DNA from 3 places in the Lactobacillus juensis genome. Region 2 is predicted to be linked to each of the others. Evidence: riboswitches for the same ligand, from Rfam matches in the RefSeq annotation. Region 2 holds a riboswitch; each other region holds the start of a gene.
What was found. A riboswitch is a leader RNA that binds a small molecule or an ion and turns the genes downstream of it on or off. The one in region 2 is predicted to bind thiamine pyrophosphate.
Positions count from the first base shown of each region.

Region 1 (3,287 bases), on a different contig from region 2:
CGAGCTCTATAACTGACGGTTCTTGCTTTTTTGCTTCCACTAGCATAGTAGTGCATTGTTAGCTCTCCAGACCAATTATAGACTAGAAATACAGGTTTAAGATTAGTTGCTTTTAGTGCATAATATATGCTGCCACTAGTAACCCACATTTTAGAAATTCCTAAATCACCATTAACAGTACTAGGTAAATCTACATTATTATAAAATAAATATATCTTATTTTCTCCAAGTTGCACACTTTCCTGGGACTTTGAACAATAATTACATTGTCCAATATCAAAATTTTATTATGAAATTGACTAAAGACAAGTAAGAATAAAATAAAAGCGGTTTTTACAGAAGTTACTTCCAATCTTGCTTTTCATAAGCCATCTGCCAAAACTGCAATTCATAATAGCTGCTGCGCACAAACGCAGTTTGCATTTGCTCAAGTTCTTCATTAGTCGCACTTTCAGCCAAAGAATTGGTTAAATGCAACATTTTTGCTACGTTGGCGCCATACCATTCGCCATCATAAGTATCAATCCATTCCTGATAATAAGAAACCGGTGAGCCCTTTTCTGCCATTTTTTGGCCAATTTCCTGATAGAGCCAGTAACATGGTAAAAGTGCTGCAACCGCTGGTTTAACACCAGATCGATTTAATGTCATATGCATATGGTTAACGTAGTTATAAGCTGTTGGCGCCACCGGAGTTTCAGCAATTTCAGTCGCAGTTATGTTTAATTCTTCAAAAAAATGGCCTCGCACTGATATTTCGACATCTTTCAAGTCTTGTGCCCCTGCCAGTAAAAATTCCTTTACTTCCTGATTATCCGTTTTTGCCGCAATTAATTTATGCAACTTGCTGAATTCTCTTAAATAATAGCGATCCTGCAACAGATAAAATTTAAAAGTTGCAATTGGGAGTTCGCCACTTTGTAACTCCTTTATAAAGGGATGCACCATACTTTCATGCCACAATGCCTTCCCCGCTTCGTGCAGTCGATCCGTAAAATTCATGAATATTCTCCTTCGAGTTAAATAATATTGTAAAATGACAGTTAATTATTACTAATTACATTTTACTAAAGATAAACTCTAACCACTATACTGTTTTTGACTGTTATGCACAATTTTTTAATAACAGTCAAAGTACCAGCATATATAGCGTAAACAGATATCAACTTTATCAACCTACTATTGTAATCAGTAATAAATTCCGTTATAATTGTAAGCGATAACACGAGGGGTGCCTTTTTGGCTGAGATGAAAATTTTTCAGACCCTTTGAACCTGTAAGTTAATACTTGCGTAGGAACGTGTCAAAACTGCTTAAGCTTTGGCATTTCCATATGCCAAAGTTTTTTTATTAGTCAAAAATTTTAAGGATATTAAATTAGGAGTAATAAAATGCAGTTAAAATTATTAGACAAATTGCGAGCAGAAAACCCGGTTATTTTCAATATTGCTAATTTTGTAACAGTTCAAGACGTGGCCAATGCTGTTAATGCTATTGGTGCTTCACCAATTATGAGTAATGAAATCGCTGAAGCTGAAGAAATTGTGCGGATGGCTTCCGCCGTGGCAGTTAATATTGGCTGCTTAACCAAGCAGCAAATTAACCACATTAAAAAAGTGGAGGATTTAGCGCGCCAATATAATAAACCCATAGTATTTGATCCCGTTGCCGTTGGCAGCGTGGAGTACCGTTATAAAATCACAGAAAAATTATTATGGGATTTTCATACTAGTATTATTCGGGGCAATATTGGTGAGATAGCTGCCTTAGGTGGCTTTGATTGGAGCTCAAAGGGGATTGATGCAGGCTCTGGTTCTGGTGATATTGATGAAATTACTGCAAAAACTGCTCAAAAATATCGTTGCACAGTCATTGCGAGCGGGCCTACAGACACAATAAGCGACGGTAAAAGAATAGCCCATGTTCATAACGGCTCACCCCTTTTTAAAACTCATGTCGGCTCAGGAGATATGTTAACCAGTATTGTCACAGCTTTTACAGCAGTTGCTGACGATCCTTTTGAAGCAGCTCAAATAGGTGCTTTAGTTTTCAGTTGCGCTGGTCAATTAGTAGTTCAAGATCACCCTAATGTCGGGCCCGCTACTTTTGGCATGTATCTCATGGATTATTTGTATAAAGTAAAAGTTGCTGATATTGAACGAATTGCTGATTTTGATTAAGGAACTTTATGATGACTGAAAAAATTAATTCTTTTCCCCAGGTTTTAACTATTGCCGGCACAGATTCAGGTGGAGGTGCCGGAATCATGGCTGATTTAAAAACTTTTCAAATGCAAAAAGTATTTGGTACAGCTGTTGTAGTAGCAGTGACAGCACAAAACACTTTGGGCGTCCAGAAATCTTTTTTACTGCCTTTAGAAATGATCGATGCCCAATTCGCCTCTTTGGCAGAAGATTTCCACATCCGTGCTTGTAAAACAGGAATGTTGGGCGATGCAGATCACGTTCACCAAGTTGCACTTAATTTGCAAAAGTATGACTTTGGTCCTATTACCATAGATCCAGTGATGATTGCTAAGGGGGGCGCACCATTATTAAGTCAAGATGCTGTCGCCACCGTTAAGAACGAGCTGCTGCCTTTAGCCGATCTAATAACACCCAACTTGCCAGAAGCGGAGACTTTAACTGATATCAAGGTACAAGATCAAGCCCAATATCCAGAATTAGCTCATAAATTACAAGATATGGGAGTTAAAAATGTGCTAATTAAAGGCGGTCATGCAAGTAGCGAACAAGTAAAAGATTATGCTTTATTTGCTGATGGTTCCGATCTTTGGGTCAGCAGTTCCAGAATACATACCGAGCGCACTCACGGTACAGGTGACACCTTAGCTGCAGCAATTACAGCTCAACTGGCTTTAGGTCAAAGTTTACCGTCAGCAATTAAAATTGCTAAAAAGTACGTTACCAAAACTATTAAGGAAACTATTCAAGTTGGTCATGGTCACGGTCCTTTAAATCATTGGGCTCAGTAATTTAGGAGAAATAATGAAAGACTTTAACACTGATTTTTTACATGCTTACTTTATTTGTGGCAGTCAAGACGTTCCAGAAGGTAAAACTTTACCGGGCATAGTCGAAGAAGCACTTGCTGCAGGTATTACTGCTTTTCAATTTCGAGATAAGGGACCTAATTCAACTTTAAGTGAAGCTGAAAGACTCCCCATGGCACAAAAGCTACACCAATTGTGTTATGCGTATCACGTGCCCTTCTTCATTGACGATGATGTTCAGCTTGCACAACAAGTTCATGCCGAAGGCGTTCAT
Region 1 covers NZ_BTTS01000002.1:232,115-235,401, reverse strand. Annotated here, with positions in the region: gene tenA (thiaminase II) at 343-1,002, opposite strand; TPP riboswitch at 1,218-1,316, shown strand; gene thiM (hydroxyethylthiazole kinase) at 1,392-2,180, shown strand; gene thiD (bifunctional hydroxymethylpyrimidine kinase/phosphomethylpyrimidine kinase) at 2,192-2,995, shown strand; gene thiE (thiamine phosphate synthase) at 3,006-3,287, shown strand, end outside.
Region 1: another riboswitch for thiamine pyrophosphate. It lies ahead of thiM (hydroxyethylthiazole kinase); the one in region 2 lies ahead of AAA926_RS08090 (ATP-binding cassette domain-containing protein).

Region 2 (3,287 bases):
GTTTGACTACGTGCTTTCTGACTTTCTTTTAATAAAGCCATCACCTTGTTAGCAGAATCCGCATCCAGGCCATTAAGGGGCTCATCAATTAGCAATACATCCTGATCGGAGATCAACATTAGTAAAATTTGCAGCTTCTTTTGTTGCCCGCCAGATAATGAATAAACCACGTGATCGAGCAGTGAATCAAGCTTAAGGGTGGCTAAAGCCTCATTTATTCTGTCATCAGTGAAATAATTATTGGTTCGTTGCTTTTTGCTTAAATTGATTTCATCCGCAACGGAAACGTTGATAAACTGATCGGTCGCATTTTGAAAAATTTGCCCTACTTTAAGGAGATACTTGCGAGCTGATAATTTACTGATTTCCTGCTTGTGATAAGTTAAACTGCCTGCATATGGGATCATTTTGGTCAGTGCGTTAAAAAGTGACGTTTTGCCAACCCCGTTTGCTCCAGTAATAAGAGTAGTTTTACCAGAAAAAATGTTTAGGTGTTCCTGCTGTAAAAGCAAACGATTTTGTGTAACCTCTGTATTTTTGAGTTTAAAGCAAATTTCGTTATTTTCTTCAGGTAAGGCAAAAGTATAAGAAACGGATTCCGTATTTTTTTGCAGCAGTTTTTCTTTTTCACTAGCAGAAAGTTGTACCAAATCTTTACCTTGAAATTGAAACAGGTTATCACAATGGCCTTCATAGTCAGTTAATACATGATCACTTAAAATAATTGTTTTCCCCTGATCGCGCAGGTGAGCTAATTTAGTAATTAAGAATTTGCGAGCGGCTGGATCACAGCTAGCAAAGGGTTCATCAAGTAAAAAAAGATCGACATTCATCGCAACAAGTACAGCTAAAGCAACTCTTTGCTGCTCGCCGCCAGACATGGTATTAATTTTTTGATCAAGCAAATAATCAATCTGTGTAAACTGAACAGCTTCATTCAAGCGCTTTGTATATTGCGATTTATTAAGACGCAAATTTTCAAGTGCAAAAATTATTTCTTCTCGCGGAGTTGTCATCGTAAACTGTTCACTGGCATTTTGAAACATCATAGCCGATTTTAATCCGCCTAAATTAACGCTGCCGCTTAATTGGCCCGCAAATTCCGGATATAAATTTGCTAGAATTTTTAATAATGTAGATTTGCCACAGCCGGTTGGACCAACTAATAATGAAAGTTCTCCAGTGGGAATAGTGAGATTAATATCTGTTAAAATTTTGTTTTGCTTATCGTATGAAAAATTTAGGTTGTTTAATTTAATCAATTTAGTTACCAAAAAAATCGTCAGGACAAAGCCTGACGATGTAAAATCTTTCGTTTTCCCTTCGCTGGCATTATCCAAAGCAGGTTCGACGGGTTTGTTCTCAGCCTTTGCGGGCACCCCGATATTAAATTCATTATACATAAAAGTAAAATAGATGTCTACATTTACTAGTATTCTCTCCTTAATCTAAATAACAAAATTCTATTAGTAAGATGAAATTTTGCTATATAATAAATCTATATATTCTAAAATTTGCATAAGAAGGTGAAATAATGGCAGCTGTTAAACTTGAACAATATTTAGCCAGTATTTTGGATTCAACTAAGTCCGACACTAATGAAGTAAAAATCAAACCTAAAAATATTAATTTTGATTTATTTAGAGTATTTTTGGAAAATCGCAATACTGGAGTTCATCGCTACCAAACTACAGCTTCAACTATTTTATATGAAGCTCGGGGATCGGTAAAAGCCAGAATTAATGATCAGAATTTTTTGCTTAAAGCTGGCAATATCGTGTTTTTACAGAGAAAAAGTAATTATGAAATATTGCAGCAGGGCGAAAATGATATATTAGTTAAGTTGGAATTCAACCGTAATTTTAAGATGCTGGATTTTCTGGGAAACTATTCTGTCATGGATTCACGTGAAAAAAAGGTCTTTAAGGCAATTACTGACGCTTATAATCAAAAACGCTTATTATTTTTGAATGGTACAGCACTGTCTATATCTGCAAACGCACTAAAAAAAGTAATTGATGAATATCTTAATCAGGATCTTTACACCCGTCAGGTAATTTTAGCAGAGTTAAACTTGTTATTAATTGCTGCAGTTAGAAATCAAGATTTAGCGACAACACCTGTGACCAACCATCAATTTGTTCAAACTGATTTAGAAAATTATATTGATGCGCACTTTACTGACATAACACTTAATGACACTGCTAAACATTTTGGCTTTAATCCTAATTACTTTTCAAGTTTGGTTAAACAAAAAACTGGTAAAAGTTTCGTCGAACATGTTGATGAAAGGCGTATGCAAGAGGCGCGAAATTTGCTTGCCCGACCAGATATTTCCGTAAAAGAAATAATTGCACGGGTAGGTTACAGTGGCAAGTCCTTCTTTTATAAAAAATTTAGTGAATATTATCATGAAACGCCAGTCCAAATGCGGGCCGAATTATTTAGACAGGCAAACATCAACTTAAAATAAAAAGCAACCTTGACTAAAAAGGTTGCTTTATTTTATTACATTTTTTCTAAGCGGCTAATCCTGTCAGCTGTTGGCGGGTGACTGTCAAATAAGTGAGCAAAACTGCGCTTTTTACGTACAGGATCTTCAATATACATGCCGGCACTGCTAGGGTCGGCTTTTTTCATGGGCTCGGAACCGTCAATCTTTTCTAAAGCAGAAATCAGTCCTTGCGGGTTGCGAGTTAATTCTACTGAAGAGGCATCAGCCAGATATTCCCGATTTCGCGATAATGCCATTTGCGCTAAACTGGCACAAATAGGACCCAGAATTAACACAAATACAATAGCCACGATCTTAAAAATGACAACAATAGTACCACCATTGTCGTTATCGCTGTCGCGATCATCGTCAATCCACCAAATATAGCGACTGGCAATACCTGATAAATAAGAAATGACACCAACTAATACTGCGGCAATAGTAGAAACTAAAATATCATAGTTTCTAATGTGAGAAATCTCATGACCTAAAACGCCTTCCAGTTCTTCGCGGTTCATCATGTCAAGTAAGCCCTGAGTAACTGCCACAGCAGAATGGTTGGGATCACGTCCGGTTGCAAAAGCATTAGGACTAGGATCATCAATAATAAAAACTCGCGGCATTGGCACCCGACCGACCAGTGCCATATCTTGTACAACGTGCCACAGTTCAGGATTATCTTGCTCATGGACTTCTTGAGCGTGGTTAAGACTCATAACCATGTTGGCCGGGTTAGGCAGGACAATTAACATGTAGATTAAGCTAAAAACCACGGCAACAATTAATCCTAAAA
Region 2 covers NZ_BTTS01000003.1:52,798-56,084, forward strand. Annotated here, with positions in the region: gene AAA926_RS08090 (ATP-binding cassette domain-containing protein) at 1-1,262, opposite strand, end outside; TPP riboswitch at 1,302-1,393, opposite strand; gene AAA926_RS08095 (AraC family transcriptional regulator) at 1,535-2,473, shown strand; gene htpX (zinc metalloprotease HtpX) at 2,509-3,287, opposite strand, start outside.

Region 3 (3,287 bases), on a different contig from region 2:
GGAGTCCCCTTTTTGACCCGCAATAGACTGCCTATTTTTTTATCAGCCAAAAAGCAACAGATACTCTCCCTACCATAGGTTGGCCTGATTTGATATTCTTTTTCCAATACTTCATAAAGTGACTTATTGGTAAAATCAATATTAGCCATTTTGGTAAAATCTGTTTGATTAAAATATGTTATTTCATAGGTTAAAGGAATATCTTTGACAAACCTAACTCGTGCAATTTTGATAACCTGTCCTTCAGGTGCATTAAAAAAATCCTTTAATCTCCCAGGCATTTTTTCAATGGTAGTTGCCAAGTGCTTAATTTTGACAGTTTTATTCCTAAGTTCAGTTGTCATTGAGTCCATGCCCAGCATATTAATGTCAATTTTCTTGTTAGAAATTATTCCCGCCCGTTCTTTGGCTTGTATTTGACCTTCATTTTTCAGCCTGTCTAAAGCATGTTTAACTGCATTACGACTAACTTGCAATTTTTCTGAGATTTCCCGTTGGGAGGGTAATTCACTCACCTTTTTAAAGTGAATTAAAAATTCTAAGTACTCTTGTACTTGTACTGCAGCAGTTCTTTCTTTAAATTCCATGATATCTTCTTCATTCTGGTATCATTATCTTATTTTATTGCTTCTTTTTTTAAAAATTTCCCATTTCAATGGGCTATAATCAAGGCAATTTATATTTAAAAATATATCTTCATTAATTTTGGTACCAGACTTATAGTAATCGCTTCCACTTACCTTGTCAATGGTTTTTTATTTATTTCGCATTCTTTATCTACTTGAGGGCGTTTTAATAGTAGAATTTGCCTTAACTGTTGGTAATTAACTGCAAAGTAAAGTAAAATATTTAAGGATTAAAAAAGGAGTGGCATAATGTCGAGACTAGAAAGGCCTGTCGTGATCGGTATTACTGGTGGCTCAGGCAGTGGAAAAACCACAATTGCTCAAAAAATTGTTGCACAAATGCAAGAAAACGAACATGTCCTGATTATGACGCAGGATTCTTACTATAAAGATAATACCGGTATCCCCATGGCTAAAAGAATGAAGATCAATTATGATCATCCCGATGCCTTTGATGTACCTTTACTAGAAAAGCAACTGCTTGATTTACTGGCATACAAGCCAATTGAGATGCCTGTTTATGATTTCAAGGAGCATACACGCAGCCAAAAAACAATTCACAAGGAGCCTGCCGATATCATTATCCTTGAAGGAATTCTGGTTTTAGCTAACAAAGAGATTCGCGATTTAATGGATATCAAAGTATACGTTGACACAGACGACGATATTCGTTTTATTAGGCGTTTAGAACGGGACTTAAATGAAAGGGGCCGCTCTATTGAATCTGTAATTGACCAGTATCTGAGTACCGTTAAGCCAATGTATCATCAGTTTATTGAACCGACTAAGCGTTATGCTGACATCATTGTTCCAGAAGGAGGCAAAAATGATGTGGCTATTGATATGCTGACTACTAAAGTTCATTCTATTTTAAGTAAAAAAGAGCAATAAAAAAGGAGTAAACGCACTGAGCCCCAAAAGCTTGACAACTTTTGGGGTTCAGTACAAAGTGCATTACTCCTTTTTACGTATTTAATCAACTTTAGGCTTCAAGGCATTGTCAAATAAATTAGTAATTAACTTCACTAAAACGCCATCGAAAACTAAAGCAGAAATGATGTTAGTAATAAACATCACAATTTGAACCTGCATACTGAATTTACTCCAACCATATAAAATATATGAAGGAATAAAACAGCCAAATGAAGCAAAGAATGCACCAGTTAATACGCTTTTCCAAGTGAATTTTTGGTAACGTTCTTTCTTAGGAAAAAAGCCAATTTCATTAGTGGCACCTTGAATGACTCCTGAAAGAATGGTAGTAGCTCCCCACTGTCCACCGATTGCCATTTCAACGACAGAAGCAAGTAATTCACCGATTGTTCCAGAGCCGGCTGTGGGAACAAAGTACATTGCCAGTGGTCCCGCCATAAGCCATAAGCCAGAAAACACAGTGTCTGTTACCGGCGCAAAACCTGTGGGTACCAAGAGCATCTTAACTAAATTAAAAGCCCAGTTAAAACCATAGGTATAAATTACACCCATAATGATACCAATCAGTGCAATTAAAATAATTGACTTCACATTCCATTTTGAAGATCTTGTAAACATAAAAATACTCCTAACTTTATAAGTCATTAGGAGCATCTTTTGTAACTAAATTTAACACTTCCCTAACGCAGGTATTGTCCCGTTCAGGTTCAGAGGGTATTTCTCAGCTATTTGGCACCCCTAGTGACTGATATTCATTTTTTACTAGTATATCACATTTTAACTAGTTTTTCTGCATTATTCAAAAGAACAATTATTTTTAAAACTGACTAAAACTCACTAACTTATCTTTAGTAAGATCACGAATAATAGCAAGTGTCAGATCTACGGATGCTTTAAAGTCAGAATAAGCGCTAAAGCAATACGGCGAATGTTCATAACGCACTGGGATGCCAATCACAATAGTAGGTGCTCCGTTTTCATAATATATGGCAGCACCATCCTGGCCACCACCAGTACGAACCGAACGAGTATATGGTATATGATTCTTATCAGCTAAATCACAGGCATATTGCTGGAATTTAGGATTAGGCAAAAAGGAAGTATCCATGTCACGGAGCATTGGTCCTCGCTTTAACCCTGTTTGTGATAGCCATTCTGGAGTAAAGGTATCATCAGCAGGACATGATTCCAAAACGATAGCTAAATCAGGTTTTACGGCTCTAGCTGTAACATATGCACCCCGCAAACCAACTTCTTCCTGACTTGAAAGTGCAGCCACAACGTTAAAATCGCATTGTTCGCCCTTTAAATTGTCTAGGACATCTGCCATAGCAGCTGCGCCAAAACGATCATCAAAATCTTTGCCAAAGAATAAGCCACTTTTGTCGTTGTATTCACATTTGACATCAACAAAAATTGGACAGCCAGTATCAATTTGATAGTCATTAATAGTTTCAGCTCGAGAACCGGAGCCAACATCAATAGACATATCGGCTACATCTGGTACATTATTTTTTTCAGCTGCTGTCATAAAGTGCGGGGGTTTAGTTGCAACTACTCCAGGCACATACTCCCCTGCACGATTTTTTATTTTGACGCGTAAAGCAGGGATATTGTACTTGACCCAGCCACCCAATGGTACGAATTTAATCATTCCATTAGGCCGAACAGCCTGTGTAATAAAGCCAACAGAGTCAGAATGAGCATCTAATTGAATTACCGGTTGAT
Region 3 covers NZ_BTTS01000001.1:859,293-862,579, forward strand. Annotated here, with positions in the region: gene AAA926_RS04095 (GntR family transcriptional regulator) at 1-587, opposite strand, end outside; gene udk (uridine kinase) at 876-1,517, shown strand; gene AAA926_RS04105 (ECF transporter S component) at 1,599-2,177, opposite strand; TPP riboswitch at 2,220-2,309, opposite strand; gene AAA926_RS04110 (M42 family metallopeptidase) at 2,377-3,287, opposite strand, start outside.
Region 3: another riboswitch for thiamine pyrophosphate. It lies ahead of AAA926_RS04105 (ECF transporter S component); the one in region 2 lies ahead of AAA926_RS08090 (ATP-binding cassette domain-containing protein).